4 regions of the Diaphorobacter ruginosibacter genome follow, and region 3 is predicted to be linked to each of the others. Evidence: riboswitches for the same ligand, from Rfam matches in the RefSeq annotation. Region 3 holds a riboswitch; each other region holds the start of a gene.

Region 1 (7,548 bases), 910 kb from region 3:
TCGATGGGGGATGGAAGAGAATCGCTTCAATGCGCCAGCGCCTATGACTCAGATCAATGGACACCCATCAAATGTGTTCCCTTACCCATGAGCTCACAAGCACTGGTCTCTGGCCGGCAATCTGCGAATGACCCATCCATGCTCGGATGAAGAGGACGAGCGAACAACGCCAATCAACGGGGAAGACGATGAAAGCACAACGACTCATGTGGATCGCCTGGCCGGCCTTTCTGATGGCGGCCGTCTTGGAAATGCTGGTGTTCGCCTTCGTGGATCCGCAGGCGCTTGAATGGTTTGACCAGCCGGTGAACCTCTCCAGGCAGGGTGTCTACACGCTGGCCTTCTTTGCGTTCTGGGCCATCATCATGGTGGCAAGCGGCTTGACGACGCTGCTCTCGCTTTCGCCATTCGAGGTCAATCGCTGCCCGGTACCTTGTGATGAGAGGCCGGCGGATTGCGCGAAGTTTTCCGCGTGACGTTGTTGTCGTAGCGATAGGGTAGGGGGAAATCAAGGCCCCTCTGTACGAGTGGTGCGGCAAGCAGCTGGTGCGACGATTTCAACGCAACGCAGATCGCCCGAGTCCGCTGGCATGTGTCGATTTGATTCATGCAGAGGGCTTGTAGGCAATTACGTCAACGGCGGACTTCGCTCTTTCGCCTGGGAATTGCTTCAGCCTTGTTGACTTGCCAGGATGCTGATTGCACCCGCTCCGTGTTTTTTTCGTTCCCCCCGATGAGCCGTGCCGCTCCAAGGCGCGGGCTCATCGGGCGGCAGCTGTCGTGACTTCACAGCAGCTCCATGACTCAATGACTCAATGGCAAGCTTGCTGGCTGTTGACGATATTGCGCAGTGCACCGGCATCCAGGATACGGACGTGGCGCTGTTTGACCTCCACCACGCCTTCCTCGACGAATTTGGAGAAGGTGCGGCTCACGGTCTCGAGCTTGAGGCCCAGGTAGCTGCCGATTTCCTCGCGTGTCATGCGCAGTACCAGCTCGGACTGGGAAAAGCCACGCGCGTGAAGGCGTTGCACGAGATTGAGCAGGAATGCGGCAAGGCGCTCTTCAGCGCGCATGCTGCCCAGCAGCAGCATGACGCCATGCTCGCGGACGATCTCGCGGCTCATGATCTTGTGCACATGGTGCTGAAGGGCCTTGACCTCGCGCGACAGCTCTTCGATGTTGTCGAAAGGCATGACGCAGACCTCGGCATCTTCCAGCGCCACTGCATCGCAGGTGTGGCGGTCGCTCACGATGCCGTCAAGGCCAATGATTTCTCCCGCCATCTGGAAGCCTGTCACCTGGTCGCGGCCGTCTTCGGTGGCCACGCAGGTCTTGAAGAAACCCGTGCGAATGGCAAACAGGGACGTGAAAGGCTCGCCATTGCGGAACAGCGTCCCTCCGCGCTTGACCTTGCGGCGCACGGCGACGATTTCGTCAAGTCGTTTCAGCTGCTCCTCGGACAGCCCGAGAGGCATGCAAAGTTCTCGCAGGTTGCAATTGGAGCATGCGACTTTGATGGTTTGCGGTGTCATTTGCAATGGCGCCTTGTACAAGTTATCGGCTTCCGAAAAGTGGACTGAGTTCCACTCGCCTCTGCCGTTGGCATATAGGAAAAACAGGATGCATTGTCCCAGTCAACATGAAAACTGGATTGACCTGTGTCAAGGACATTCTCCGGAGGCTGCGGCACAGTAGCGGCGAACCTTTGGAATTCGCTATGACTGTTGTCACATCAGATCTCATCCGTCAATTTGACGTGTCTGGGCCCCGCTATACGTCCTATCCAACGGCAGACCGCTTCGTGGAAGCGTTCGGTCAAGACGACTATATCCTCGCTCTACAACAGCGACGCATCGGCTCGAATGCCAAGGCGTTGCCTTTGTCCCTCTACGTGCACGTCCCGTTCTGTGAATCGCTTTGTTATTACTGTGCGTGCAACAAGATTATCACCAAACATCCGGAGCGGGCGGAAGCCTATCTTCGCTATCTGAGTCGAGAAATCGATTTGCACACAGAGCACTGTGGTGTCATCCAGCATGTGAGCCAGCTGCATATTGGTGGAGGCACCCCAACATTTCTGACCGATGAGGGCCTGCAGGACCTGATGTCCATGATCCGCCGGAGTTTCGTTCTTGTTCCGGATGGCGAATACTCCATCGAGATCGACCCGCGGACTGTCGACAATGATCGCCTGGCGTTTTTGCGACAACTGGGCTTCAACCGCCTGAGCTTCGGTGTGCAGGACTTCGATCCCGAGGTGCAGAAGGCCGTTCACCGGATACAGCCCGCCGAGCAGGTCTTCCGGCTGGTGGAGGAAGCGCGCAGGATCGGATTCCATTCGGTGAATGTCGACCTGATCTATGGGCTGCCGCGCCAGACCCCCGAGTCCTTCGACCGCACGTTGGCGCAGGTGTGCGAGCTGCGTCCGGACCGCATCGCGCTCTACGCCTATGCCCATCTGCCGGAGCGGTTCAAGCCGCAGCGCCGCATCGTGACCGATGAACTGCCGCTGCCTGCGGCGAAGGTGGCCATGCTCGCGCGTTCGCTGGAGGTGTTTCAGAATGCGGAGTACGTCTATGTCGGCATGGACCACTTCGCGCTGCCGGACGACTCCCTGGCAGTGGCCAAGCGGCAGGGTCGCCTGCATCGCAATTTCCAGGGCTACAGCACGCAGCCCGATTGCGACCTGATCGGCCTGGGAGTCTCGGCAATCGGCAAGGTTGGCGCAACCTACAGCCAGAACGCCAAGACCCTGGACGAGTACTACGACACCATCAACCGGGGGCGCTTGCCCATTGTGCGTGGCCTGGCGCTTTCGCGCGACGATCTGCTGCGCCGCTCCGTCATCATGGCGCTGATGTGCCAGGGAGAGCTGGTCTTCGAGTCCATCGAGCAGGCCTGGCTCATCGATTTCGAGAGCTACTTCGCGGCGGAGCTGGAACAGTTGCAGGCCATGGACGAGCAGGGCCTTGTGCAGTTGCATGAAGACCGCATCGAGGTCACCCCCATGGGCTGGCACTTCGTGCGTGGCGTGGCGATGGTGTTCGATCGCTATCTCCAGGGCAACCGCAACCGTGAGCGCTTCTCGCGCATCATCTGATCCGCAGACCCATGTGGGCGTTGGCCTGGACCGCTTTTCTGATGGGGCTGCTGGGAGGGGCGCATTGCCTGGTGATGTGCTCCGCGCCCTGCGGGGCCTTGCTCGCGCGTGGCGGTAAGGAGTCTGCGCGCGAGCAGCCCGTACGTTTCGTGCGGCGACGGCGCTTGCCGTGGCAATCCATCCTGTTCCATGGGGGGCGCGTCGCCGGCTATGCGGCGCTGGGGGCGCTGGCTGCCTATGCCATGGACCGGCTGGCCTGGTTCAGCCAGGGCACCAGCGCGCTGCGTCCGATCTGGACAGCCATGCACATTGCGATCATCGCCTGGGGGCTCATGCTGGTCATGCGGCTGCAGGCTCCCGCCTGGATGGAGCGCGCGGGACGTGGCGTGTGGTCGCGCGTGAAGTCGGCGGTGGACAGGCCGGGCGGTGTGTTGGCCGTGGGTTGCGGCTGGGCGCTGATGCCGTGTGGTTTTCTCTACTCGGCCGCGATGCTGGCGGCCTTGAGCGGCGGCCCGCTGGCGGGCGCCCTGGCCATGTCCATGTTTGCGCTGGCAAGCGGACTATGGCTGTGGACGGGGCACTGGGGCTGGCTGCATTTTCGCGAACGCCTCACAACGCCCCGCATGGCCGCATGGGGCGTGCGCCTCAGCGGCATCGTGCTGGTGGCATTGGGTGCCACGGCGTTGTGGTGGGGGGTGGTGCACCAGCAGCAGGCGCCGTGGTGCGTGACATGATCGCCAAGCGTATGCCCGCCGTGGGCGTCGGGGCGATCAGGGGGAATTCAAGGTGTCTGCAAGTGCCACCGGATCGTCATCCTGAACCGGGGGTTCAGGTGGGCAAGAGCAACCTGACGTTGGGTTCATCTGACGCGAGACGATCACGCTCATCAGGTGATGTATCAAGCCCGTGCTCAGTGAGCATTGGTTCAAGGAAATATAAAACCCGGCAACACCGCAGACGAGCCTATTGTAATTGCGCCACGGGCGCCCTCGTGGCCGACGAGGGCATTTCATGCCGCCGGGTGGCGTATCTTCGCGAGACTGTGAATCGTCAGAACAGGCGGCCGTCCTCGCCGAGGGCGGAATCCAGTCGCTCCAGCAGATGGGCCATGCGTTCGTCGCTTTCCGGCGAAGAGGCCTGGGGCTGCTGGGCCTGGGCCGGATGTGCGACCATGCCGTTGCTCGCGGCCTCGGCCTGTTCTTGCTCCCTGGCCCTGGAAGCCGAAGCCGCAGCCTCGTGATCGGATATCTCGAAGGCCATGTTCAGCGCGGCCAGCACAGCGATGCGTTCGCGTGCGCGCACCTTGCCGGCATCGCGGATGCGCGTCATCGCCGCATCCACCCGTTCGACGGCTTCCAGCATGCGCGGTTCGTGGCCTTCGGGACAGCTCAGCAGATAGCTCTGCTGCATGATCTGGACCTCGATCTGCTTCATGAGGCGTCGTCTTTCGTATCCGGAATGTCGGGAAGCCGCTCCAGCAGCGAGTCCATGCGGTGGCGAACTGTCTGCAGGCGGGATTTGAGGGAGTCGCGCTCTTGCGTCAGAGTCAGAACCTGCTGGGACAGCAGTGCGTTGGTGCGCTGCAGTTCAGCATAGCGAACCAACAGGCGCTCGACGCGCTCGGCGATCTGGTCTTGGGAGGATGGTGGAGCCATACAACACCTATTGTACGGATCGCTGCACAAACAATCGTAAAATTACGTCGTTGGTGCTCGCAGCGTGGTTCACACGCTGCAGTTCAACGGGAAGCAGGGAGGGGTCTCCGCCATGGAAAAACCCTCAGCCTGCGCTGCCCCCGCAACGGTCAGCGGACGAATTCCTTCAGGCGCCCCGCCGGGCGCCCCGGGGATTCCCTCTTTGCCATCACAGCCACTGTGTGCCTTGAACAAGCATGCGGGAAGGCGGTCAAGGAGTGCGCCGCCAGCCCGGATACCGGCCAACACGGTGGTTCTGGATGCGACGAGAGCATCCTGCCGGAAAAGTCCGGCAGGCGTCTTCGCGCGTCCGGGCTGTGATGCCCATGTGCCGACGGGGAGGTCGGACGCGGCGACTTCTTTCTTTTTGTCCACGATGACAACTCAATCTGTTGTGCTGGCCCGTGCTGCGGTGCTGCCCTTGGCGCTGGCCGCTGCGTTCCCCTCGTTTTCCCAGACGCTGCTCGCTCAGGCTGCCACCGAGTCCACCTTGCGCGAAACCGTGGTGACCGCCACGCGCGTGGAGCAACCCCTGTCCGACCTGGTCGCCGACGTGTCGATCATCGACTCCGAGACCATCCGCAACAGCGGTGCCGTGGGCGTCGTGGACGTTCTGGCGCGCGTTCCGGGCATCCAGTTCACGCGCAATGGCGGGCCGGGCAACACCAGCAGCGTCTATGTGCGCGGCGGCGAGAACCGGTTCACCGCCGTATACCTTGACGGCGTGCGCATCGACTCGCAGTCGACCGGAGGCGTGGTGTGGGAGCAGCTTCCGCTTTCGCAGATTGACCGCATCGAGGTGCTGCGCGGCCCTGCCGCGGCGGTCTATGGCTCGGACGCCGTGTCGGGCGTGATCCAGCTGTTCACCAAGAAGGGCGAGGGCAAGCCAGCCCCCTACGTCGGCGTGGGCGTGGGCTCGCGCGGCACGCGCACGGCCGAGGCCGGCGTGAGCGGCAGCTCTGGTGCCATCGACTACTCGGTCGGCGTAGCGCATGAGGGCAGCGACGGCTTCAATATCCGGCCCGCGGCAACGTTCAACCCGGACGACGACGGCTACAAGCGCAATTCCGGCAATGCCCGCGTGGGCTGGACGTTCGCGCCCGGCCAGCGCCTGCAGGCCTCGGTGCTGGCCAGCAATCTGAATTCGCAGTATGACGCCGGACTCAAGGCCGACGACCGCAACCACCATCAACTGCGTACCGCCGATCTGCTGTGGGATGCCAAGTGGAACGACAGCTACAGCACGCGACTGCAGGTCAACCAGTCGAATTCGAAGTACAGCACCACGCCCAACTTCTACATGACCGAGACGACGGTGCGCAGCTATCTGTTCCAGAACGAGTACCGGCTGGGCGTACACCGCTTCACGGCATCGCTGGAGCGTCGCGAGGACGAGCTGCACAACCCTGCCACGGAGTTTGTCGGCGATCTCAAGCGCGAACGTTCGCAGAACGCCCTTGCGCTGGGCTATGGCATGAATTCCGGGGCACACACGCTGCAGGCCAATCTGCGCCGCGACAACGACAGCGAGTTCGGGGGCAAGAGCACCGGCAGCCTGTCCTACGGCTATGCGATCAACAACGAATGGCGCGTGACGGCCGCGGGCGGCACCTCCTTCCGCGCGCCCACGCTGTACCAGCGCTTCAGCGAGTACGGTGACGCATCGCTCAACCCGGAAACCGGTCGCAATGTCGAGATCGGCACGCGCTGGACGCGTGGCTCGAGCAGCGCGGGCATCGTGGCCTACCGCAACCGCGTGCGCAACCTGATCGTCTATGGTGCTCCGGGCACCTGTCCGTCGGCATTCGGCTGCTACCAGAGCGTGGGGCGCGCGGAGTACGAAGGCGTCACGCTGAGCGCGGCGCACAAGCTCGGACCGGTGTCGCTCAACGGCTCCATCGATTTCCAGAATCCGCATGACCTGGACACGGGCCGCCAGCTGGCGCGCCGCTCCAAGCGCTATGCCAAGCTGAGCGCGGACACTGCCGTCGCCGGCTGGAATGTCGGTGCCGAGATGAATGCGGCCTCGCGCCGGTATGACACCGCGTCGGGATCCAACATGCTGGGCGGCTACACCACATTCAACCTGTACGCCAACACGAGCATCGGCCGCGATTTCACGCTGCTGGCGCGCCTCGACAACCTCACCGACAAGAACTATGAGCTTGCGCGCGGCTATGCCACGCCGGGCCGGGCGTTCTATGTCGGCCTGAAGTGGGCACCGCAGTAAGCCGTTGCATGTTGCAGGTTCCCCTCTCTAAAGCGAAGACCGCATGACCGCTCCACGTGATTTCATTGCCGCAAGCGAGTTGATCCTGGGCGGCCAGAAGAGCGGCAAGTCGCGCCGTGCCGAGCTGCTCGCGCGGCAATGGCTTGCGGGTGATCCGTCGCGTCGTGCCAGCCTCATCGCCACGGGCACTCCCTGGGACGATGAAATGCGCGCCCGCATAGCACGCCACCGGCATGATCGCGCGCTGCGTGTTCCGGGACTTGCAACGCTGGAGGAGCCGCTGGCCATCGACGCGCTGATCCGTGCGCACTCCGATGACCGGACGCTGCTCATTGTCGACTGCCTCACGCTGTGGCTTACCAACTGGCTGATGCCGGCCAAAGCCGCAGAGGAGCGCGCGCGGGAATGGCCCGGACAATCGGCTACATTTTTGCGTTCATTGAAAGAGGCGTCCGGACCCATCATCCTGGTGGGAAACGAGATTGGTTTGGGTGTCATTCCCATGGGGCGTGAAGTGCGCG
Region 2 (7,548 bases), 750 kb from region 3:
CTGGGCGCCTGGAAGCCACCGGGTGGTGGACTTCGAGGTGATTCCCTGCGTGGGCCTGCACCGTCCGCGCGTGGACGTGACGCTGCGCATCTCGGGCTTCTTCCGCGATGCCTTTCCCGGCGTGGTGCAGATGTTCGACGCGGCCGTGCAGGCCGTGGCCGCGCTCGATGGCGAAGACAAACAGGACAATCCGATCCGGGCACGCATCCTGCGCGAGGCAGCGCAGCTCGGGGAGGCCGGCATGGACGACGCCATGGCGCTGCGGCAGGCAAGCTGGCGCGTGTTCGGCGCGCCGCCGGGGCACTACGGATCGGGGCTGCAGGGGCTGTTCCAGACCGGTGGCTGGCAGAGTGACGCGGACCTTGCGAATGCCTACGTGCAGTGGAGCGCCTATGCCTATGGCCAGGACGCGGAAGGGGTCCCGGCGCTGGGAGCGCTGGAGCAGCGCCTGGGCGACATGGACATCGCGCTGCAGAACCAGGACAGCCGCGAGCACGACCTGCTCGATTCGAGCGACTACTTCCAGTTCCAGGGGGGCATGGCGGCGGCCGTCCGGCATCTCTCCGGCAGCCAGCCCGTGCTGTATCACGGGGACCATGCCAATCCGCAGAACGCCCGCGTGCGCACGCTGCGCGAGGAAATCGCGCGCGTGGTGCGATCACGCGTGACCAACCCCAAGTGGATGGAAGGGGCGAGGCGCCACGGCTACAAGGGTGCGTTCGAGATGGCCGCCACGGTGGACTACCTTTTCGGCTTCGATGCCACCACCCACCAGGTGGGCGATCATCACTACGCCATGGTGACGGATGCCTACCTGCTCGATGAACAGAACCGCGAGTTTCTCGACCGCTACAACCCGCAGGCGCGCCGCGACATGACCGAGCGCCTGCTCGAGGCCATGCAGCGCGGCCTCTGGGAGCAGCCCGGCGACTATCGCCAACGCCTCGAAGACCTGATGCTCGCACAGGAGCAGCAGCTCGAAGGCGGCACGATCCGATGACGAATGCCATGACATCTTCCAAGACCGTATCGGCGCAGGCCGCGTTGCCCGTGCTGTTCCCCTTTGCAGCGATCACCGGCCAGCCCGCGCTGTGCCAGGCGCTGATCATCGCCGCGCTGGACCCGCGGATCGGCGGCGTGCTCATCGAAGGGCCGCGCGGCACCGCCAAGTCCACGGCCGCCCGTGCGTTGGCCGAACTGATCGACGGTGCGCCCTTTGTCACCCTGCCGCTCGGAGCCACGCTCGAGCATGTCGCGGGAACGCTGAGCCTCGAGCATGCGCTTGCGGGCCATGCCCTCGAATTCGCGCCAGGCCTGCTGGCGCGTGCGGATGGCGGCGTGCTCTACGTGGACGAGATCAACCTGCTGGCCGACTCGCTGGTCGATGTGGTCCTCGACGCAGCGGCCAGCGGTACCAACGTGGTGGAGCGCGATGGCATATCGCACAGCCATGCTGCGCGCTTCGTGCTGGTCGGCACCATGAACCCGGAGGAGGGGGCGCTGCGTCCCCAGCTGCTGGACAGGCTGGGCCTGTGCGTGCGGCTCCAGAACGTGAACGATGCCGAAGAGCGGCTTGCGATCGTGCGCTCGCGTCTGGCGTTCGATGCCGACCCGGAGGCTTTCCGTGCGCGCCACGCGGCGGCGCAGTCGGAGCTGGCGGCACGCCTCGCGCGGGCGCGCGGGCGCCTGGCATCCACCGATGTCCTGCCATGGGGCGACGAGGTGATCGCCCATGCGGGACGCTGGGCCGTGAGCGCACAGGTGGACGGCCTGCGTGCCGACCTGGTGCTGCTGCGCGCAGCGCGTGCATGGGCCGCATGGCTGGATGCCGATGAACTGCAGACCGGGCACGTCGACGGCATTGCGGAACTGGTTCTTGCACACAGGCGCAAGCCGGGCGCACCGGCCCAGCTCGGCGACATGCCTGCTCCAGCGCTATCGTCGATGCAGAAGACACCGAGCGAAGCCCGCCAGCAGGCCGGGCCGGCATCTCCCACGGCCTCGCGGGAGCAGGGCGCTTCGGGTGGTGCGCATGGTACGGATGCTTCGGGAGACTGGGGCTACATGCCGCCCGAGGCGGTGGCGCTGGAGCGGCTGGGCAGCAACCATGCCTTCATGCCGCTGCGCAGCACGGGAGCCGATGCATCAAAAAAAGCCTGAGCCTTCGCCCCCGGAATGCCCTGGCCACCCTGTCGGTGCGGGCACGCGGCGCGGCGGAGGCTCGATCGGATGAACGGGGCGCGGATGCACGGCATGCGCAGACGGGCGGGCTGGACTGGCCGCGGACGCTCATGGCGCGCGGAGGCGAGGCGCTGGCTGCCGAACACCTGCGGCGCAGGCCGCTGCAGCCGCGTGCGGTGCGCCTGCATTGCATGGTGCTTGACTGCTCGGCCTCCATGGTCACGAGCGGTGCGCTCGCACGGGCCAAGGGCGTCCTGCTGGGCTTGCTGGAGGAGGCCTACCAGCGCCGCGAACAGGTGGCGTTGATCTGCTTTGGTGGCGCAGGCGTCGAGCTGCGCCTGCCGCCGTCGCGCGCCGCGCATTGGAACGAGGAGTGGGTGGCGCCCATCGGCGGCGGCGGCGGTACCCCGCTTGTGCAGGCACTCGGGGCCGCGGATGGCCTGCTGCGCATGCAGGCCCTCAGATTGGCAGCCTTGCAGGGCTGGCTCTGGCTGATGACCGACGCGAGAACCCGCGAACGGCCCGCGCGTCCGGCGTATGCCGATGAAATCCGGATCCTGGACTTCGAGTCCTCGCGTGCGCCCCTGCGGCGCGCGCAGCAGCTTGCGCAGGACTGGCGCGCGCACTACCAGCCCGTCAGCGCATGAGGGCGGGGCCGGCGGCGCGCTGGTCGATTTCGAGCAGGCAGTTCAGGATCTCCTGCGCGGCCTCATCGATGCGAGGCCCGGGGCGCGCGATCACGTCGAAGCGCTCGGAGGAGATGCGGCAGGCACGGCCCTGTTTCACTGCGGGCATGTAGCTCCAGCCCGGTCGGTCGGCAATGGCCGGCGTGCCATAGGCATTGGTGGAAATCAGCAGGTCGGGGTTGGCGCGCAGCGCAAACTCGGGTCCCAGCTTGGGGAACAGGCCCATGCTGGCGGGCACCACGTTCTTCAGCCCGAGGCGCGAAAGCGTCTCGCCGATGAAGGATGATTCGCTCGCCGCCGCATGCCCGCCATGCACCTCGAAGTAGACGCGCTTGCCTCTCCAATGGGGCGGCACCTTGGCGCGGATCGCTTCCACGCGCTGGTCGATCTTCTTCCAGAGCGCCTCGCCCGTCCCGGGTTTGCCCAGCGCCCGTGCGACGACCTCCATCTGCAGGCGGAGTTCGCCATGGCTGGTCGCATCCACGGGCAGCACGTTCAGGCCCAGCGCCTTCAGGCGGTCGGCGGCCCGGTTGAGGGGCCGCAGCAAGACCAGGTCAGGCTTGAGCGCCATGATCATCTCCACCTGCGCGTCGCTCAGTCCGCCCACGCGCGGCAAGGTCTGCACGGTCTGCGGCCAGTTGGAGTAGCGGTCGATGCCCACGAGTCCGTCGCAGGCATCGAGCGCGCAGACCATTTCGGTGAGGGAGGGCTGCAGCGACACCACGCGCAGCGGCGCAGCCTGCCCGGAGGAGGCGGAAACGGCAGACGCGCAAGCCAGGGTGCCCGCGACGATTCTGTGGAGGTGGATGTTCATGGTCCGTACTGGGAGCGTGCTGGTGATTTCCACGCGAGCGCGGCATCGGGCTCTGAGATCAGCAAGACGCACCGAGGGCCGCACGACGCAGGTAAAAGTGATGGCTCACGCTACTGCCTCGGCAACCCGACCACAAAGAGCCCTCGCTCCATGGCACAGTAACGACTCGCATCGGCAGGTCTCCTGGCTTGCACCGTCTTTGGCGCTGTCCGCCCCTTCCCGCCGACAGGTGTCGGCAGTGGTTCCGGCGGCAGCTCGGTGCTCACAGTTGCGAGGACAGCCACGTATTTGCAACGTGTTCCCTTTTCATTCCTCCGTGGAGGAAATCCCATGCTGGCGCGGATTCTACCGGCTCCCGCGAGCATGGCACGGGATGAAACGGCTTCTATCCGATACCCGCGGGCAGCAAGGGGCGCCGGTCCACGTCGGCCCCTTCGCCATGCCCCGGCGCATAGCCTTGCCGCACCTTCACCAGCAGGTTGTCCCTGCTGGCCACCCCGAGGCGGTTATAGAGCTGTCGCCGGTGGTACACGGCCGTGTTGATGCTGATGCCCATGCGCTGGGCGATCTGGTTTTCGGACAGGCCGCGCGCGAGCCACCAGGCCATCTCATGCTGGCGCAGCGGCAGCTTGAGCGCGCCCAGGGCTGACAGCAGTTGCACGCTGTGGGCCACGCGGCGCGTGACGTGCAGTGCGGCGGCCTGGCGGTCGGGCTGCTGGCCCGTGGCGTCGGCCATGCGGGTGGCGCGCAGCGAGAAGCTACCGTGCACATTGCGTATCTCGAGAGCCGGCAGGGCCATGGCCGGCCAGCCCTTGCGCGCGGGCTCGGCCTGCAGCCGGCGCAGCAATTCCAGCAGCACGGGCGGCATGTCCGCGCCGTGGCGCCAATGCCAGCCGAAGGCCATGCGCATCAGCGCCTCGGCCTCGGGCGAAACCCACAGGGGCCGTCCGCGGGGCGTGACCACCACGATGCCCTGGCCCTGCACCTCGCTGTCCGCCGCATCGCTTTCGCTGACCTGCAGGATGCGGGACAGGTGTCCCTCCAGTTGCGCGAGCGTGGCGGCGTCCTCCTGCGAAAAGAAGGTGCCGTGGCGGTACAGGAACACCATGCCCACCCCGCGGCCTTGCGCCGTGCGCAGCACCAGGGTGAGCCAGTCGGTCACACCGGCAGGGCGCAGCATCTCGTTCCAGTAGTCGCTGCGCAGGAGTTCGCTCCGGGATACGGTGAGTACCTCACCGAGCAGGTGCGGCCCGTGCTCGTGGCGCACCATGCCCGCAAAGTGGCGCGGGCTGCGGCGGAACAACTGGCTCTCGTTGCGCTCCATGCGCGGGTCGAAGTAGTGGGGCAGGTTGGCGATGAGTTCCGGGCTCTGCATGTGCGCATGGAGTTCACCGTGCTCGTCGGGATACAGGTAGCCGCCGGAGTCGAAGCCGATCAGTCCGCGCAGGGCATGCAGCACGGGCTCGATGTGCTCGGGCCCGGTGAAATCCAGGCCCGCCATCTGGTGCAGGCGGGCAAGGGCTTGGCGGGGAGGTGCGAGCGACGTCGACATGGTGCGCATTGTCACGCAACTGTAGATATCAAGACCCCACCCCGCCAGGGTGGGGCGGGGAGCGCCCGCTGCCCGCCGGCCCGGACGCCTGCATTTCCGAGGGCCCGGTCTCCCCCCGCCAGGGTGGGGCGCAGCGCGCAGTTCACCGGTAGTCTGCGCAGCCTGCAAACAACCAAGGAGTGTCTTTCACCATGCCTACGCTCAGAACGATCTGCGCATCGCTGCTGCTGGCCGGAGCCTGCACGGCCACCTTCGCCCAAAGCTGCGCTCCCGGCCAATGGCTGGCAGAGTATTTTCCGAACACCGCACTGTCGGGGGCGCCCGTCCTGTCGCGCTGTGAGGACGGTCCCGTCAACCACTACTGGGGCGGCGCCGAGGGCAGTCCCGATCCGGCCCGCCTGCCCGTGGATGGCTTCTCTGCACGCTGGACGGGCACGCTGCCGTTCGAGGCGGGTCCGGCCAAGTTCATCACCTTCACGGACGACGGCGTGCGCGTGTTCGTGGACGGGCAGAACGTCATCGACAACTGGACGCTGCACGGCGTCACCATGGATGTGGCCACCCTGCCCATGACGGCGGGCCAGCACACGGTGCGCATGGAATATTTCGAGGGCGGCGGTGACGGGCTGGCGCAGTTCGTGATCGAGCAGGACCGGGTCTCCACACCCACCGACCCGACCGATCCGGGCGACCCCGGCCCGAATCCAAACCCCAACCCCGAACCGCCACCCTCCAATCCGTTGCCCGTGGTGGGCGGCCTGGGAGCCACGGCCACCCCGCAGGGCGTGCGTCTGGGATGGAATCCCGTCACCAGCAGCGGCAAGTGGGTCAATGGCTACTACACCGGCTGGTTCTGGGAGTATTTCCCGCCCGAGGCCGTGGACATGAGCACGATGACGCACTTCATCTTCGGCCGCTATGCACCGGGACAGGGATCGCTGCCGGGCGGGCAGGCGGGTGAGCTGATGGAGGGCGCGGGCACCGCCCACACGCAGGCGGAGGACCGCCTGATCGCCAAGGCCCACGCGGCCGGCACCAAGGCGATCATGATGCTGGGTGGAGAGTTCGACGGCCCCGGCTTCATGGCCGCCACGGCGGATGCGGGCATTCGTGCCACCTTCATCAAGAACATTCTCGACAAGGCGGAGCAGAAGGGCTACGACGGCGTGGATGTGGACTGGGAGGAAAACCTCGATACCGCCCAGGGCCGCGCCCAGGCGCTGGCGCTGCTGCGCGAGCTGCGCGCGGCGGCGCAGCAGCGCCCGACCTACCAGCCTCCGAACGCGCCGTTCGAGATCAGCTGGCCTGGCTTCTGGGTGAACGTCAACTTCCCCGGCGAGATCACATCCTGGCATGTGCAGGTGGCCGAGGCGGTGGATCGTTTCAACCTCATGACCTACAGCATGGCGGGTGACTGGGGCGGTGGCTGGCAATCGTGGCACCACTCGCCGCTGTTCGGCGAAAGCGGCAGCCATCCCACGTCCGTGGCCTCCACGGTCCAGGCCTACCTGAACGCGGGCGTGCCGCGCGCCAAGCTGGGTATCGGCGTGGGTCTCTATGGCATGTTCTACAACAACCCCATCACCGGCCCCCGCCAGAGCGGCATGCACGGATCCAATAGCGGTGACGGCGTGAACAGCTACCAGCGCCTCGTCAACGACAATGCCTTCGGCCAGCCTGGCGCGACCTACCACTGGGACGACGTGGCCAAGCAAAGCTACATCAGCTACAGCCAGCCCTGGTGGCGCGCGAGCGATGCGCCCGTCACGTACCTCAGCTACGAGGACGAGCGCTCCATCGCTGAAAAGGGCCGGTGGGTGCGTGAGCAGGGCCTGGGCGGCACGCTGGTGTGGACGATCAACTACGGCTACCTGCCCAGCGATGGCAGCAATCCCCAGATGCAGGCCGTCAAGCAATCGTTCATGAACGCCAGCGCGTCGGGCTACCGCGTGTACCGCGACGGAGCCGCGATCGCGACGGTGACGAATGCCGTGCAGTACGTCGATACCGCAGCGCCCGGCGGCAGCCACCGCTACCAGGTGGCGATGATCGACGCCACCGGCAAGGAAGGTCCGCTGTCGGCAGCAGTGAGCGTGCAGGCTCCTTGAGGAGGGAGGAGAGGGCCCCGCGCCGGTGCCGGCTCGGGGCTTTTTTGCGCATGCGGCAGGGTGGCTAGCGGCGAGCGGGCACTGCGTGCCCCAGCTTCGACAGCAGTTCCTCTCTGCCGGTCACGTCCAGCCGGTTGTAGAGCTGGCGCCGGTGGTAGACCGCCGTGTTGAGGCTGATACCCATGCGCTGGGCGACCTGTGATTCGG
Region 3 (7,548 bases):
TCCTGCGCCAGCACCGCCATCGCGCGGGCGTTGTCGCGGGCTCCTGCCTGCCACACGTCACGGCCCTCGACATGCACGCTGCCACGAGCGGGCTGAAGGATGCGGTAGATCATGCGCAGCAGCGTGGACTTGCCGCTGCCGTTGGGCCCGAGCAGTCCGACCAGCTCGCCCCTCATCACATGCAGGCTGACATCGTCCACGATATGGCTGGCCGCGGCCTGCCAGCTCAGGTTGCGGGCCTGGAGGTGCTCGCCGCTCATGCGATCAGCCTCTCGCGCGCGCTCTTGCGGCACAGCATCCATACAAAGAAGGGCCCGCCCAGCAAGGAGGTGATGACGCCCACCGGCACCTCCGCGGGGGCGAAGGTGATGCGCGAAAACACATCCACCCAGACCAGGAAGATCGCGCCCGCCAGGGCGGAAACGGGCAGCACGCTGCGATGCTCCGCACCCACCAGCATGCGGGTGACATGCGGCACGATCAGGCCCACGAACCCGATCGGGCCGGCGAGCGAGACCAATACGCCCGTGACCAGCGAGACCAGCACGAACAGCCAGCGCCGGGTACGCGTGGTATCCACCCCCAGGGTGGCGGCGCTTTCCTCGCCCGAGAGCAAGGCGTTCAGCGAACGCGCCTGCGTCAGCAGCAAGGCGGCCCCGATGACCAGCAGCACCGCGGGCAGGCCCAGTTCGTCCCAGCGCGTTCCGGCGAGGCTTCCCAGGGTCCATGTCAGAACGGAGTTGGCCAGCTCGCGCTGGTCGGTGGTGAGCACGATGAGGCTGGTGACGCCGCTCAAGGCATACGCGATGGCCACTCCGCCCAGAACCAGGCGGATGGAGATCAGCCTGCCATGGGCATGGGCCAGGAAATACACGGCAATGCAGGCGGCGAGCGCGCCCCCGAAGGCGCCCAGCGGCAAGGCCAGGTCGCCCGCAAACGCCAGTGCGCCAAAGGCAATCACGCTGACCGCGCCCACGGACGCACCGGATGACACGCCCAGCAGGTAAGGGTCGGCCAGGGGGTTGCGCACCATGGCCTGCATGGCGACACCCACCAGTGCCAAACCCGCACCGACAAGTGCCGCGAGCAGTACGCGCGGCATGCGTACACGCCAGACGATCTGGAACTGGGCCGATGTCCAGTCGCCGGGCTGCATCTCCATGCCCAGCCGCACCCCGATCTCGTGGGCCGTGATCAGCCAGGCCTGTTGCGGTGAGATGCGCACGGGGCCGAGCGTGATGGCCAGCGTGAGCGAGACCAGCAGCAGGCTCAGCAGCACTGCCAGGTACATTGCCAGCCGCTGGCGTTGCCGGGCAAAACCCAGTGCCGATTCCGGGCTCATGGCTGCGTGACCTGTTGCGGGTGCAAGGCATGCGCCAGCCGGCGCACGGCATCCACATTGCGCGGGCCGGGCGTTGCCTCGGAGAAATCCATCAGCACAAAGTTCTGCTCCCTTATGGCCTTGACCTGTGATAGCTCGGGTTTGCCGAGCAGGAACTGGCGCTTGCCGTCCGGCGTGGGGCGGTCGTTATCGACGATGACAATCCAGTCGGGATTGCGCGCAATCACGTCCTCCCAGTTGCCGCTCATCCAGCTGCTGTTCAGGTCATCGAAGATGTTGCTGCCGCCGGCCGCTTCGATCATTGCCTGCGGCATGGCGTAGCGTCCCGTGGTGACAGGGATGTCGGTGCCGCTGTCGAACACAAACACCCTGGGCTTTTCCTTCAGGCCTCCGAGCGCATCGGTGATCCGCTGAAGCTCGGCGCGCTGTGCGTTGACGAGGGCTGTTGCGCGTTCCTCGATATCGAAGATGCGGCCCAGGTTGAGCAGGTCGTTGAAGGTGTCTTCCAGCGAAACGCGTTCGCGCGCCACCTGGCGAATGCAGGATTCGCTGAGCACGTAGCTGTCGATGCCCAGTTCTCGCAGGCTGCCCGGGGTGATCTGCCCCTGGCGAAAGCCGTAGGCCCAGCCACTGAAGACGAAATCCGGCTGCGCATTGATCAACGTTTCCAGATTCATGCCCTGGTTGGACAGGTCGGGCACCGATGCCAGCAAGGGCTGCATCGCCTGTGGCAGGCGCTTGACATCGCGCAGGCCACCATAGCCGACAAGACGCTCCTGCAGGCCCAGTGCCAGAAACATCTCGGTGATGTTGATGCCGTGGGTGACGGCACGCTGCGGCACCCGGGCATAGGTGACAGGGTGGCCGCAGACCTCGATGGTGACGGGCGCACGCACCGACCTGCCGGGTGCGGCGGGGGCGGCAGGGGCGCCAGTGGAGGAGGAATGCTCGGAGCAGGCGGCAAGCCCCAGAACCGCCATGAGTGCGACCGCATGGCGTTTCAGGAAGGGCAGGGGCAGGAGGCCGACGGGCATGTATCGACTGGGGTTCATGGTGCTCTGGTGATGAGTTCAGGCCAATGCATGCGTCGGACGCCGTTGTTCCGTGGATTCGGGGTGCGGGATCAGAACGCCAGCTCCGCCGTCAGATCCACGCGGCGGCCTTCGCCTGGATAGGCTTGCGATGCCTTGGCGTTGGAGACAGCCGAGTAGGTGTAGACCTTGTCGGTCAGGTTGCGTACCGTCAGGCGGTAGGTGCTGCGAGGCCCGGGGCGCCAGCTCAGGGCAGCATCCCATACGGTATAGCCTGGGCTGGTTGCGGTGTTGGCGTTGTCGGCAAAGCGCTGGCCCACGGCGCGCGCGCCCAGCGAGGCCTGCCAGCGGCCCAGGTCGCTGTGGGTGGTGTAGTGCGCCCACAGGTTGGCGGTGTTCCGTGCCACATTCGGCGGGCGCTTGCCGGAGCGATCGGCTCCGCCTGCCTCTATCAGTTCGTCATATTTGGCGTCGACCAGGGCATAGTTGCCTTCCAGGCGCCAGTGGGGTGACAGGCGCGTCACCGCGCTCAGCTCCAGGCCCTGGGAGTGCTGCTTGCCGCCTTGCACCGATACCTGGCTGTTGTTCGGGTCGCGGGTGATGATGTCCTTTTTCTCGATACGGTACAGGGCAGCCGTCCATTCGCCGCGGCCCTCGCCGAACTGCTGCTTGATGCCGACCTCGGCCTGGCGTGCCGTGGTGAGCTTGAAGTCGCGGTTGGCCAGATTCAGCGTCAGGACGTTGGTGACCGGGTCGTGGCCTTGCGAGACCTGTCCGTACAGGCTGGTCTGTGCGCTGAGCTTGTGGGTCAGGCCGAGGCGCCAGGCGGTGCCGCCAAGGGTCTTGTCGAATGAACCGCTGCCGATCAGGTCGTTGCGGCTGAAGTCCGTCAGGTCGCGGCGCAACCCCGCCAGCAGCAGCCAGCGGTCGCTGAGCGTCCAGGCGTCTTCGGCATAGAAGTCGTGCGTGGTGGCTTCGGTCGTAAAGCGGGGCACCATGGCGCTTGGGCTGTCCCAGGGCACGATGCCTGTGTCGCCAATGGGGCGCGTGACCGTGCGGCTGTCCGAGTTTCCTGCGTAGCGGAACCGCGCGCGGTTGGCCTCCCAGCCCACCGCCAGCTGATGGGCTCCGGCCTTGATCCTGGATTCCAGGCGGTTGCCGGTCTGCTCCAGATCGTGGGAGAGCTCCAGGTAGTCCCCACGGCTGATGGTCTGTGCCGCAGGGTCGTAGCGGTAGGCCTCGATGTTGCGCCAATAGCGGTCCGCCTTGAAATGATAGAGCTCGTTGCTCAGGCTCAACCAGTCGTTGACCTCGTACAGCATGCGGCCGCGCACGCGCCGGTCCTTGATGCGGATATCGCTGTCGTCGGTGTTGAAGTTGCGCCCCAGCAGTTCGGGAACGATGCGTCCGTTGACTGTGGGCGTGCCAAAGTAGCGCGCGGGCTTCTCGTCGCTCACGTCGGCCAGCAACTCCAGGCGCAGTGCCGACGTGGGCTGCCAGCGCAGCGTGCTCATCAGCTTGCCGCCACTGGCCCGGGCCATGTCATGCTCGCCATCGGTGCGGTGGCCATAGGCATCCAAGCGGTAGGTCAGGGTGTCGCTCAATGCGCCACCCATGCCCAGTCCCAGCTTGGCCGTGCCGTGGGAGCCCGTGCCGAGCAGCACCTCGCGCACTGTCTCGCGCGTGGGCTGCTTGCGCACGACATTGGCGGTGGCGCCCGTGGTACCGGTTCCATAGACGATGGAGGCCGGTCCGCGCAGCACTTCCACGCGTTCATAGCCCCAGCTGTTGGCCGGATACGGCGTGGTGGTGGAGGCCACGCCCAGGCGTATTCCATCCTCGGCAATCCCCACGGAGTTGGTGCCCGTGAAGCCTCGTGTGCTGAAAGACAGGCTGTTGTAGCTGGTGGCGGACAGCGGCGTCATGCCGACCGTGCGGCCAATGATGTCGGCCATGCGGCTGTCCCCGCGTTCCTGCCAGGTCTGTTCATCCACGGAATCCAGGCTTGCCGGCAGATCGAGCGTGGCAAGGCCGGTGCGGCTGCCTGAAACGGTGGCCTTCGACAGGCCCGGGCGGTCTTCGGCGGAGTCCGTCACATGGACGGTCGGCAATTGTGCCGGGGCTTCGGCACGCGACGGGCTCGCCTGCGTGGGTTCGGGGGTGGGCTCTGCGGCCATGGCCAGAGCGGCGGGTGCCAGGCCGATCAGTACGGCGGGCAAGGTGAAATGGTTCATCATCGTCAGTGGTGCTGGCCGCCTGCCTGCTGGTGACGAGATCATGCCGGGACATCGGGCCGACCGTTGGCCGGGACTGTCACTGGCTTGTTGCCGTCACGCTGCTCCCCGCAGACGGTCGTTGCAGATGCTGGCGGGAGAGGATGGAACTCTGCCGCACAGCGCTCAACAGGCCGGTATCCGGGCTGACAGATGGCTTGGAGAAGCCTGCCGCTCGCCTTCCCAGTGCTGCCGCACACCTCGTGAGAGGCCACGTAGAGCACCAGTGGCTGGCTCCTGCACTGCAAGAGCCTTGAGTCGGTTTGATCTGCTTACCGTTGCGGGGGCAGCCAGGGCTTTGCACCCTGTTCCCGTTTAACCCGGACTTCAATCCGGGCACCTGTTGCATGAAATTGAAGGCGGCCTGTCAACGAGCGTGCCGACAATCCACCGTCAATTCGCTACAAAGTATATCGTAGCGATCGCTTGGGCCCGGCCAGCACGGCAGGAGCCGGCCTCCGGTTCTAGTAAAGCTCCTGCCGCACAACGTGCGCGTAGTGCTCATCCGCCTGCGTGACCTGCTCGGGAGCCAGCGAGTCGCCCCGCAGGCGGGCGATGCCTGCCATGACCTGTCCCACTGTCGGAAGCTGGTGGCGGTCCGGATGGCCTTCGCTGTTCCACAGCCCCGCGCGGTGAATGGCGCGGCCGCAGTGGTACAGCACTTCATCGATGCGGACCACGGTGGCGGTCTTGGGCACCTTGGTGCCTTCGTGCAGTTCGTTCAGCAGATCCCTGTCGGTGGAGATCCGGCCGCGACCATTGATGCGCATGAACACGTCGAGACCCGGGAAAAGAAACAGCATCGCCAGGCGGTCGTCCTGCTGCAGGTTGCGCAGCGATGCGATGCGGTTGTTGCCGGGCCAGTCCGCGAAGGCGATGGTCTGCTCGTCCAGGACATGCACAAAGCCGGCAGGGCCGCCACGAGGGGAGGCATCCAGGCCGCTGGCATCCCCGGTAGCAAGACAGAAGAAGGTCGCCTGGGCGAGATAGGCCTTGTGGAAGTCTGCGAGGCGTGGGAGCACACCCTGCTGAATCCGCAGTGTCGGTGGCGCGTACAGGGCGTCCAGGTCGACGAGGTTCGGGTCGGGTATCGGGCGCGTCGCCGGGTGCGAGGAGTTGTTCGAGTTGTTGGAGTCGTTGGAAGAGGGCATGGAAAAATCTTGTCGGAGGTCAGTACGCCCCGAGCGTAAGCCTCGCGGATCTGGCGGATGTAGAATTTTTCAGCCAATGAATATCTCAAATCCGCCATGCCCGACCTGATGCACGTACTGGGGGCCTACATGGATTCCGCCGACGGCCCCAGCGTCATGGCGGCCACTCGCGTGCTGGAACAGGAGCTGTCTTCCGAGACGCACCGGCATGCGCGCGGCCAGCTGTTCGGCTCGATCAAGGGCTTGATCTCCGTTCATCTGGATGAAGGTGTCTGGATCGTTCCGGCCATCCATGCCGTCTGGATTCCGCCGCACCACGCGCATTCGGGGCGATCGTATGGCCCGTACCATGGCTGGAGCGCCTATATCGCCGAGGCCGCCTGTGCCAGCCTGCCCAAGCAGCCGTGCACCATCCGCGTGTCGGGGCTGCTGCGCGAAGCCGTGCTGCGGCTGGCGAGCCTGACGCCGGAGGCCGCCGTGTCACCCAGCGAGGCGCAACTGCACATCTGTGCCGTGGTCCTCGATGAAATACGTGGCCTGCCTGTGGAGGAGTTCGGCTTGCCGTTTCCCCGGGACGCCCGTCTCCAGCGCATTGCCCGGGCGCTGATGGCCAACCCGGCCGACCCACGCGACATGGAGGACTGGGCTGATTTTGGCGCGATCAGTTCGCGTACCCTGAGCCGCAGGTTCGTCACCGAGACTGGCTTCAATTTCACCAGCTGGCGCCAGCGCGTGCGCCTGCTGCGCTCGCTGGAGATGCTGGCCGAGGGCATGAGCGTCACCGCCATTGCGCTGGATCTGGGCTATGCCAGCGTCAGCGCCTACATCGGCCTGTTTCGCCGTACTTTCGGACAGACGCCCGCCAGCTATCGGTTGCGTGCGCGCGCGCTGTAGTCCTCCGCGGACGGCTGTGTCCTAGCGCAGCGACCGCAGCAGCGCCCCCATCCCGCCGCCGGATTCGGGCAGCAGAATCAGCATGCCGAGGAGCACCAGATTGCCGATCACCGTGACCCAGTAGACCACGCGAAATTCTCGCTTGGATGACTTGTGCCGCAGCGTTTGCTGCGCGAACCAGGCCGAAGGCCAGCCGCCGGCCAGCGAAAGCAGGTGCAGGGTGCGCTCGCTGATGCGCCAGCGACCCGTTTCGGCCGCCTTCTTGTCGTGACGGTACACCAGAAAGGTGATGAGATTGAGGAGCGGCACGCCCACGGCGAGGAGGGGGCCATGTCGCCCTGCCACAGGCCGAAGACCATCAGCACCACCCAGGCCGCCAGCAGGATTTTGAAGAGGCCGCTGCCGGCGGCCGGGGCTGCCGATACGTCCCTATGGCGGCGGATCGTTCCCTGTTTGCGCATGAGGATGTTTTCTGGAGGATGACTGACTAACTGGCGGCCGGACCGACAGGTTGGACACTGAGCGGCAGGCAGGCAGAAAGGCCTGCCGCATGCGCCGCCCGAGTATAGGTGCGAAGAACGGGAACAAGGCAGCGTCACGGCAGGATCGGTCCAGGCTCAATCGGAACCTCAGCGGCCGAGCTCCTTGGCGCTTTGACCGGCGATGCCCCAGTTCTCTTTGGGGACGTCGTGGATCCAGACCCGCACATTGGCGGCGGGAGCGCCCACGGCATCCACCAGCGCCTGGGTGACCTTTTCGATCACGGCCTTCTTCTGTTCTTCGGTGCGGCCTTCGATCATGTAGATTTGGGCGAATGGCATGCGGGTGATCCTTGAGTTGAAACGGAGGAGGCCGCG
Region 4 (7,548 bases), 750 kb from region 3:
ACGACCTCCATGGACCACGACTGCGAACGGCAATGTCAGACCTATGACTGGGCACGCGTGGAGCAGGATCTGGACGCCCGTGGACACGCCGTGCTACGCGGTTTCCTGGCGGCAGGGCAGTGCGACGGCCTTGCGGCGCTCTATCCGCGCGAAGACATCTACCGATCACGGATCGTCATGGGCCGTCATGGCTTTGGTCGCGGCGAGTACAAGTACTTTGCCTATCCGCTGCCGCCGCTCCTGGACCAGTGGCGGCACACGCTGTATCCACGCCTCGCGCCGATTGCCAATCGCTGGAACCAGCGGCTGGGAGTGGCGGAGCTGTATCCGGACGACCTGGACACCTTCCTGAAGCGCTGCCACCGGGCCGGGCAGACGCGGCCGACGCCGCTGATCCTGCAATACGCGGAGGGCGACTACAACTGTCTTCACCAGGATCTCTATGGCGAGCATGTGTTTCCGCTCCAGGTGGCCGTCCTGCTGTCGGAGCCCGGAAGGGATTTCACCGGCGGCGAATTCGTCATGACCGAGAGCGGGGCCCATGGGCAGCGCGCGGAGGTGATTGCGCTGCGGCAGGGAGACGCGGTGATCTTCACCGTCAACCAGCGACCCGCCAGGGGGCAGCGTGGCTTTCGCCGGCTTGCCATGCGCCATGGCGTCAGCCGCGTGCGCAGCGGCCGGCGCCATACCGTGGGGCTCATCTTTCATGACGCGAGGTGAGCCCGCGACGACTGAGAGGTGCCCCGTCACGCGTCCCGATGGTCGGCCTCTCCCGATTTCCAGTATCCCTTGGCGCTCACGCCCTGGCGCGGCAGCTCCCGCTCCTGCAGATAGTGCAGCTTCAGCACCCGGATGGCCGCCGACTCGCCCGCCATCCAGATGTAGCCCGGGCCGGGAGGCAGGGGGCGGTGCAGCAGCGACTGGCACAGGCCCAGGCCGGGTTCGGGCTGGGCATGGATCCACTCGATGCGCAGCCTGGCCGGGCTCTCGATGGGTTGCCGGTCGTCGGGAGTCGGCGCCTCCGCGTAGACCTTGACGTTGACGTCGGCGGGCAGGCGGCTGGCAATGCTCTGGATGCCGGGCAGGGCCGTGGCATCTCCCGCGAGCATCACCCAGCGCGCGTTGCCGGGAAGCACGAACCCGCCGCTGCGAGGGCCCGCGATACCAATGTGTTCGCCGACGCGCGCCTGGGACGCCCAGTGGGCGGCAGGGCCGGAGTCGGCCGTGGTGCCGTGCAGGACGAAGTCCAGGTCCAGTGTGCCGGCCCTGAAGTCGATCTGCCGAATGGTGTAGGCGCGGCCTTCGCCGGACGGCAGGAAGACCTTCACCCATGCGGCCGGCTCGTCGATGCCATCCGTGTTGAGAAACTCGGCGATCTCGCCGCCGCCCACGGTGATGCGCCGCATGTGAGGCGTGACGCTGCGGACGGCCTGCACGATGCCCGTTGCGCGTGTCCTGCGCGGCTTGGTGTCTGTTTCATGCATGGTGTGCTCCCTGAGGGCGGGTTGTCAGCAGGCGCACGGCGACCAGCAGCGAAGAGGCCACGGCGACGGTCCCCACCAGGTAGACCACATCGACGCTCCATGCGCCGGCCACCGCACCCAGGGCCGGGCCCGTGATGCCCAGCGAGATGTCCAGGAACGCGACATAGGCGCCCATGGCCACGCCCCGGCTTTGCGGCGGTGCGCGGCGCACGGCCTCCACCCCGAAGCCGGGGAATGCCAGCGAGTAGCCGAAGCCGGTCAGCGCCGCGCCGGCATAGGCCATGGCGGGCGTGTGTGAACCCCAGATGAGCAACTGCCCCACGGCTTCGATCAGCACGCAGACGGCGGCGACGCGTGCGCCGCCGAGCTTGTCGGGCAGGTGGCCGAAGAAGATGCGGGCGCCGATGAAGGCCAGCCCGAAAGCAGTGAACGCCAGGGAGGCATTGCCCCAGTCACGGGCGGCGAACAGCAGGGCGATGAAGGCCGTGATGACGCCGAAGCCCACGCTGCAGAGGGCCAGGCCGAGGCCCGCGCCGCCCACGACACCCAGCACCTTGTAGAACGGCGTGCGGCGGACGGCGGTGGGTGCGATGGCCCGCACGTTCGCGACAAGCGCCCATGCGAGCAGGGGAAGGGCGGCAGCGGCGATGGAGATGCCGGCAAACCCGTAGGCGCTGTTGACAGCCACCCCGGCCGGGGCGCCGACCGCGTAGGCGCCATACATCGCGGTGCCCACCCAGGCCATGACCTTGCCCGCGTTCTGCGGGCCCACGAGCCCGATGCCCCAGCTCAGGGCGCCGGTCACGACCAGGCTTTCACCGCAGCCCAGCAGCACGCGCCCGAGCAGCAGGACCCAGATGGAGGTTTCCGGTGACCCGGGAAAAGCCAGCGAAGCCAGATAGGCCACGCCCGAACCGGATGCCACCAGGAAACCGGTGACCACGGCGCGCTTGGAGCCGCGGGTGTCGGCCAGATTGCCGGCCCATGCACGGGACAGCAGGGCAGCGGCGAACTGTGTACCGATGACGATGCCGACCACCAGCGTGCTCATGCCCAGTCCGTCATGCACATGCAGCGGAAGAACCGGCAGTGGCAGGCCGATGGTGAGGAAACCGATGAACACTGCCAGCGTGATGGGCAGCAGCTTGAGAAAGACGTTGACGGCGGGCGGCGGAGGCGCTGCGGCCGTGGTGGTCGTACGAGAACGGGAAGACATGAATCCATCACTCCAAACATGAGCATTTGCTCGATATTTGGAATAATATGAGTCATTGCTCACGTTGAAAACTCGCGTTAGGACGGACCCATGACAGCACTGCCCCAGCCACGACGCATCCCTCGCCAGAGCCGATCCAGGGCCCTGGTCGATGCCATTCTGGAAGCCACGGCTCGCGTTTTGAGCGAGCGCGGCTACGCCGCCACCAACACCAACCTAGTGGCCGAGCGCGCGGGCGTCAGCGTCGGCTCCGTGTACCAGTACTTCCCCAACAAGGACTCGCTGATCACGGCGCTGCACGAGCGGCATGCGGTCGAGATGCATGCCGCGATGGAGACTGTCCTCGCGAGCGCGTCGTCGCTGGACCTGCGGGGCCAGCTGGCCGCCATCGTCCACGCGTGGCTGGCCGCGCACCGGGTCGCGCCCCAGTTGCACCAGGTGCTGGAGAAGGAGTTTCCGTTCTTCGATGCACCATCGGACCAGAGCCAGGCGGACCAGAGCATTCACCACCGCATCCAACGGCTGCTGGAGGAGCATCGGCACGAAGTGACGCAGCAGGACCTGGGGCTGGCGGCCTGGGTTGCGCTGCAGACCATGGAGTCGCTGATCCATGCCGCGGTGATTCCTCCGGGCGCACCGCACCCGATCGAGAAGGTGGAGGAGGCGATCGTGGAGATGCTGGTCCGCTACCTGTGCGGCGGACCGCCAAGGTAGGCGAGGGGCGTCCGGCTTTCTCGCGCCACGGGAGAATTGCACGATAATGCCCGGGCGGGTTGGATCGCGGCATGTTCCGCGCCTGACCCGCGCCGATGCAAAGGTGCCTGAACGACTGCCAGCATGCCCTGCATGCGCATTCAATCGGGTTCAACGGGAAGCAGGTGAGCGACGCCGCATGGCGCCTCGCAAGGCCTGCGCTGCCCCCGCAACGGTAAGCAAGCCAAGGTTCCCGAATGGGCCGCGCGAAGCATGGAAACCATGCCGCGCGGGCTCGTGGTCACTGCGTCGTCAACCTCTGACAAGACGTGGGAAGGCGCGGAACCGGGCCGGTAGCAGACATGCCCGGCGTCTTGCGAGCCCGGATACCGGCCTTTGCTTCGCTTCGGACGCCGCGGGAGAGTGCGTGTCCGGGCGGGCCTGCGCATGCGGTCCGGTTGGCCACCGTCATCCCTGCTCGGCATGACGCCTGTGCCACCGTGATGCTTGTCTTCAAGGCCTTTTCCCGGAACGGCGCGCCTGCGGTGTGTATTGATGACTCATCGTTCGATGACTCCGACGGCTTCGCGGGTGGGCGAGGCGGGATCCGGGAGGCGCACATGAACGCAGGCACGGCGCCCGCGCATGTTCGTCGAGGCGCGCAGGATTCGCTGCGCGCCGCATGCCTCCCGCTTTCTGCCATGCATACGCGCCGGTCGCCGGGGTGCTGGGCGATCGGTCCTCTCGGAACCTTCTCCATCCTGGAGCGCATCGCATGAACACCGCCAAGATCCCCGCAACCATCGTCACCGGCTTTCTCGGCAGCGGCAAGACCACGCTGCTGCGCCACATCCTGGATAACGCCGACGGCCGGCGCATCGCCGTCATCGTCAACGAGTTTGGCGAGCTGGGCATCGACGGGGAAATCCTGCAGGGCTGCGGCATCGGTTGCGACGAGAGCGGGGCGCCGGTGGAGGGCGCGCTCTACGAACTGGCCAACGGCTGCATGTGCTGCACCGTGCAGGAGGAATTCTTCCCCGTGATGAAGCAGCTCGCCGAACGGCGCGGCCAGCTCGACGCCATCCTCATCGAAACCTCGGGCCTGGCCCTGCCCAAGCCCCTGGTGCAGGCATTCCAGTGGCCCGAGATTGCGAGCGTCTTCACGGTGGATGCCGTCGTGACCGTGGTCGATACGCCCGCCGCCGCTGCCGGTCAGTTTGCGGCCCACCCCGAGGCCGTGGACGAGCAGCGCCGCGCGGATCCGAACCTGGATCATGAATCGCCGCTGCACGAGCTCTTCGAGGACCAGTTGAGCGCGGCCGACCTGGTGGTGCTCAACAAGGTGGATGGCGTGGACGAGCAGGCCCTGGCCCGGGTGCAGGCGCTGGTGCGCGAGGAACTGTCGCCACAGGTGAAGATCGTGCATGCGGACCATGGCCGACTGCCGCTCGATGTGCTGCTGGGCCTGGGCAAGGCGGCCGAGGCCACGATCGACCAGCGCACCAGCCACCACGACCACGAGGAAGACCACGACCATGACGAGTTCGACTCCTTCGTGGTCGACCTGCCTCCCGTGGACCGCGATCGCCTGCTGGCGGCCGTCAACCGCCTGGTGGGCGAGCACAACATCCTGCGCGTGAAGGGCTTTGCCGACATTCCGGGCAAGCCGATGCGGTGGTTGCTGCAGGGCGTGGGCCGCCGGCTCGACTCGCACTTCGACCGCGCGTGGCGCACCGGTGAAGAGCGCCGCACCAGCCTCGTGTTCATCGGCCAGGACCTGGACGAGAAGGCGCTGCGCGCGGGCCTTGCCGGCGTCGAGGCCTGAGTCGGCCTTCCAGACAAGCAGGAACAGTCCATGCATTTGCTCAGTACCCGCCCGGGAGGATTCGTAGAGGACGAAAGCGTTGTCACGCGATTGGACCAGACGCCGGCGGACATCGTGATCCTCAGCTCCGCGGACACCACGCTGGCCTTGCTCGCACAGGCCTGTGCCCGCATGGCGCAGGAGTCACCGGAGTTTCCCCAGGTGCGCCTGGCCAACCTGCTGCACCTGCGGCAGAGCGCATCCCTCGATCTCTATGTGGACGAGGTGCTGCGCCATGCGCGCGTGGTGGTGGTGGATCACCTCGGTTCGGAATCCGCGTGGCCCTATGGCGTGCAGCAGATCGCGGCGCTTGCGCGCGAGCGCGGCCAGCATCTGGCGATGTTCTCGGGCGACCTGCAGGAAGACCTGCGGCTGCTGGAGCACAGCACCCTGCCGCTGCCCATCTGCCGCCTGCTGTGGCAGTATCTGCGTTCGGGCGGTGCCGCGAATGCCCGGGCCTTCGTCCAGGCCGCGGCCTTCCATGGCCTGCAGTTCGGCGCGGAGCCCGCACCGCCGCGCGGCCTGCCGCAGGTGGCCGTGCATGTTCCGCAAGGACTTGTCTCTCGCCAGGCACCCGGCAACGAGCCAGGCAACACGCCAGGCAACACCACGGGCCATTCGGTTGTCGGCATCGATGACCTCGAAGCTGTATGGCAACCCGGGGCCCCCGTGGTGGCACTGGTGTTCTATCGCGCCCACCTGCTGTCCGGCAACACGGCGGCGTTCGACGCCATGGCGCTGGCGCTGAGCGAGCGCGGAATGAATCCGTTGCCCGTGGCGCTGGATTCGCTCAAGGACGCGCTGTGCCTCTCCACATTCCAGGGCCTGTGCGAGACGCATGGCGTGCAGTTGGTGCTCAACACCACCGCGTTCTCGGCACTTGGCGAGGGGCAGTCGCTCGCGGGCGATGCTCCCGTGCTGCAGGTGATCGCCAGCGGCGGCAATCGTGAAGACTGGCTGGAGGACAGCCAGGGCCTGCGCCCGCGCGACATCGCCATGCAGATCGTGCTGCCAGAGATCGACGGCCGCATCATCACGCGGGCGGTGAGCTTCAAGGGCCTGTCGCACCGCTGCCCCTACACGCAGACCGACGTGGTGGCCTACCAGCCGGAGCCCGACCGCGTGGACTTCGTGGCCGAGCTCGCAGCGCGCTGGTGTGCGCTGCGCACCAAGCCTGCCTCCGAGAAGCGGCTGGCATTGGTGCTTGCCAACTACCCGGGCAGCGAGGGACGGATCGGCAGCGGCGTGGGGCTGGACACGCCAGAGTCCGTCATTCACATTCTCCGTGCGCTGAAATCCGAGGGCTATGGGGTGAGCGACGATGCGCCCGCCAGCGGCGATGCGCTCATGAAAACCCTGACCCAAGGCATCGCCAACGATCCCGCGCAGTGGCCGCTGCGCGCGGCATGGCAAAGCTACCCGCTCGCCGACTACCTCGCGCGGCTCGCGGAGCTGGCGCCGGGCATGGCCGATGCCATCAACGCGCGCTGGGGACCGCCCGAATCTGATCCCGCATTGCGTCAGCAGCGCTTCATGATTGCCGGGCTGCGGCTGGGCACGGTGTTCGTGGGCATCCAGCCAGCGCGAGCGCTGGCGGACGCCGGAAGGGGCATGGGCGCGCAGGACTACGCGAGCTACCACGACGCAGAGCTGGTGCCGCCCCACAGCTATCTCGCGTTCTATTTCTGGCTGCGCGATGTGTGGGGTGTCGATGCACTGGTGCATGTGGGCAAGCACGGCAACCTGGAGTGGCTGCCGGGCAAGAGCCTCGCGCTGTCCGCGCAATGCTGGCCCGATGCGATCCTCGGGCCGCTGCCGCACCTCTATCCCTTCATCGTCAACGATCCCGGCGAAGGCGCGCAGGCCAAGCGCCGCAGCCAGGCCGTGATCATCGACCATCTCATGCCGCCGCTCACGCGCGCGGAAAACCACGGGCCGCTGCAGGATCTGGAGCGGCTCGTCGATGAATACTACGACGCGCTGCTGGTCGATCTGCGCCGGGCGGAGCTGCTGCGCAGGCAGATCCTCGCTCTGGTGCGCCAGCAGCACCTGCTGGAGGACATGGCCGAGGGCAGCTCCGCAGGGGCCGGCGATGCCGGGGACGCGGACGACGCGCTGCTCGAGCGCATCGATGCCTACCTCTGTGAACTCAAGGAAACCCAGATCCGCGACGGCCTGCATGTGTTCGGCATGTCGCCCCGGGGCGTGCAGCGGCGCGATACCCTGCTGGCACTCGCGCGTTATCCCTCCGCGCAGGGCCGGAGCCTGCTGCAGGCGCTGGCCGATGACCT

Evidence for each region. Region 3 has a riboswitch for cobalamin ahead of H9K76_RS11675 (TonB-dependent receptor). Riboswitches for the same ligand answer to the same signal wherever they lie in the genome.
Region 1: linked by a shared signal. The riboswitch ahead of H9K76_RS15945 (TonB-dependent receptor domain-containing protein) and the one ahead of H9K76_RS11675 (TonB-dependent receptor) in region 3 are both predicted to bind cobalamin.
Region 2: linked by a shared signal. The riboswitch ahead of H9K76_RS08485 (ABC transporter substrate-binding protein) and the one ahead of H9K76_RS11675 (TonB-dependent receptor) in region 3 are both predicted to bind cobalamin.
Region 4: linked by a shared signal. The riboswitch ahead of cobW (cobalamin biosynthesis protein CobW) and the one ahead of H9K76_RS11675 (TonB-dependent receptor) in region 3 are both predicted to bind cobalamin.

The regions. Positions count from the first base shown of each region.
Region 1 covers NZ_CP060714.1:3,507,178-3,514,725, reverse strand. The annotation lists gene H9K76_RS15975 (hypothetical protein) at 189-476, shown strand; gene fnr (fumarate/nitrate reduction transcriptional regulator Fnr) at 813-1,535, opposite strand; gene hemN (oxygen-independent coproporphyrinogen III oxidase) at 1,721-3,103, shown strand; gene H9K76_RS15960 (sulfite exporter TauE/SafE family protein) at 3,115-3,837, shown strand; RNA gene ssrS (6S RNA) at 3,887-4,066, opposite strand; gene H9K76_RS15955 (cell division protein ZapA) at 4,154-4,537, opposite strand; gene H9K76_RS15950 (DUF904 domain-containing protein) at 4,534-4,758, opposite strand; cobalamin riboswitch at 4,793-5,058, shown strand; gene H9K76_RS15945 (TonB-dependent receptor domain-containing protein) at 5,174-7,027, shown strand; gene H9K76_RS15940 (bifunctional adenosylcobinamide kinase/adenosylcobinamide-phosphate guanylyltransferase) at 7,071-7,548, shown strand, end outside.
Region 2 covers NZ_CP060714.1:1,847,213-1,854,760, forward strand. The annotation lists gene cobN (cobaltochelatase subunit CobN) at 1-1,000, shown strand, start outside; gene H9K76_RS08475 (magnesium chelatase ATPase subunit I) at 1,009-2,160, shown strand; gene H9K76_RS08480 (vWA domain-containing protein) at 2,196-2,828, shown strand; gene H9K76_RS08485 (ABC transporter substrate-binding protein) at 2,818-3,681, opposite strand; cobalamin riboswitch at 3,838-4,028, opposite strand; gene H9K76_RS08490 (helix-turn-helix transcriptional regulator) at 4,067-5,233, opposite strand; gene H9K76_RS08495 (glycosyl hydrolase family 18 protein) at 5,425-7,341, shown strand; gene H9K76_RS08500 (helix-turn-helix transcriptional regulator) at 7,406-7,548, opposite strand, start outside.
Region 3 covers NZ_CP060714.1:2,593,018-2,600,565, reverse strand. The annotation lists gene H9K76_RS11690 (ABC transporter ATP-binding protein) at 1-260, opposite strand, end outside; gene H9K76_RS11685 (FecCD family ABC transporter permease) at 257-1,342, opposite strand; gene H9K76_RS11680 (ABC transporter substrate-binding protein) at 1,339-2,394, opposite strand; gene H9K76_RS11675 (TonB-dependent receptor) at 2,466-4,610, opposite strand; cobalamin riboswitch at 4,762-5,005, opposite strand; gene H9K76_RS11670 (pyridoxamine 5'-phosphate oxidase family protein) at 5,111-5,797, opposite strand; gene H9K76_RS11665 (AraC family transcriptional regulator) at 5,894-6,691, shown strand; gene H9K76_RS11660 (DUF1294 domain-containing protein) at 6,713-7,006, opposite strand; gene H9K76_RS11655 (2-hydroxymuconate tautomerase) at 7,321-7,512, opposite strand.
Region 4 covers NZ_CP060714.1:1,839,056-1,846,603, forward strand. The annotation lists gene H9K76_RS08445 (2OG-Fe(II) oxygenase) at 1-720, shown strand, start outside; gene H9K76_RS08450 (siderophore-interacting protein) at 747-1,484, opposite strand; gene H9K76_RS08455 (arabinose transporter) at 1,477-2,700, opposite strand; gene H9K76_RS08460 (TetR/AcrR family transcriptional regulator) at 2,791-3,414, shown strand; cobalamin riboswitch at 3,508-3,797, shown strand; gene cobW (cobalamin biosynthesis protein CobW) at 4,169-5,218, shown strand; gene cobN (cobaltochelatase subunit CobN) at 5,249-7,548, shown strand, end outside.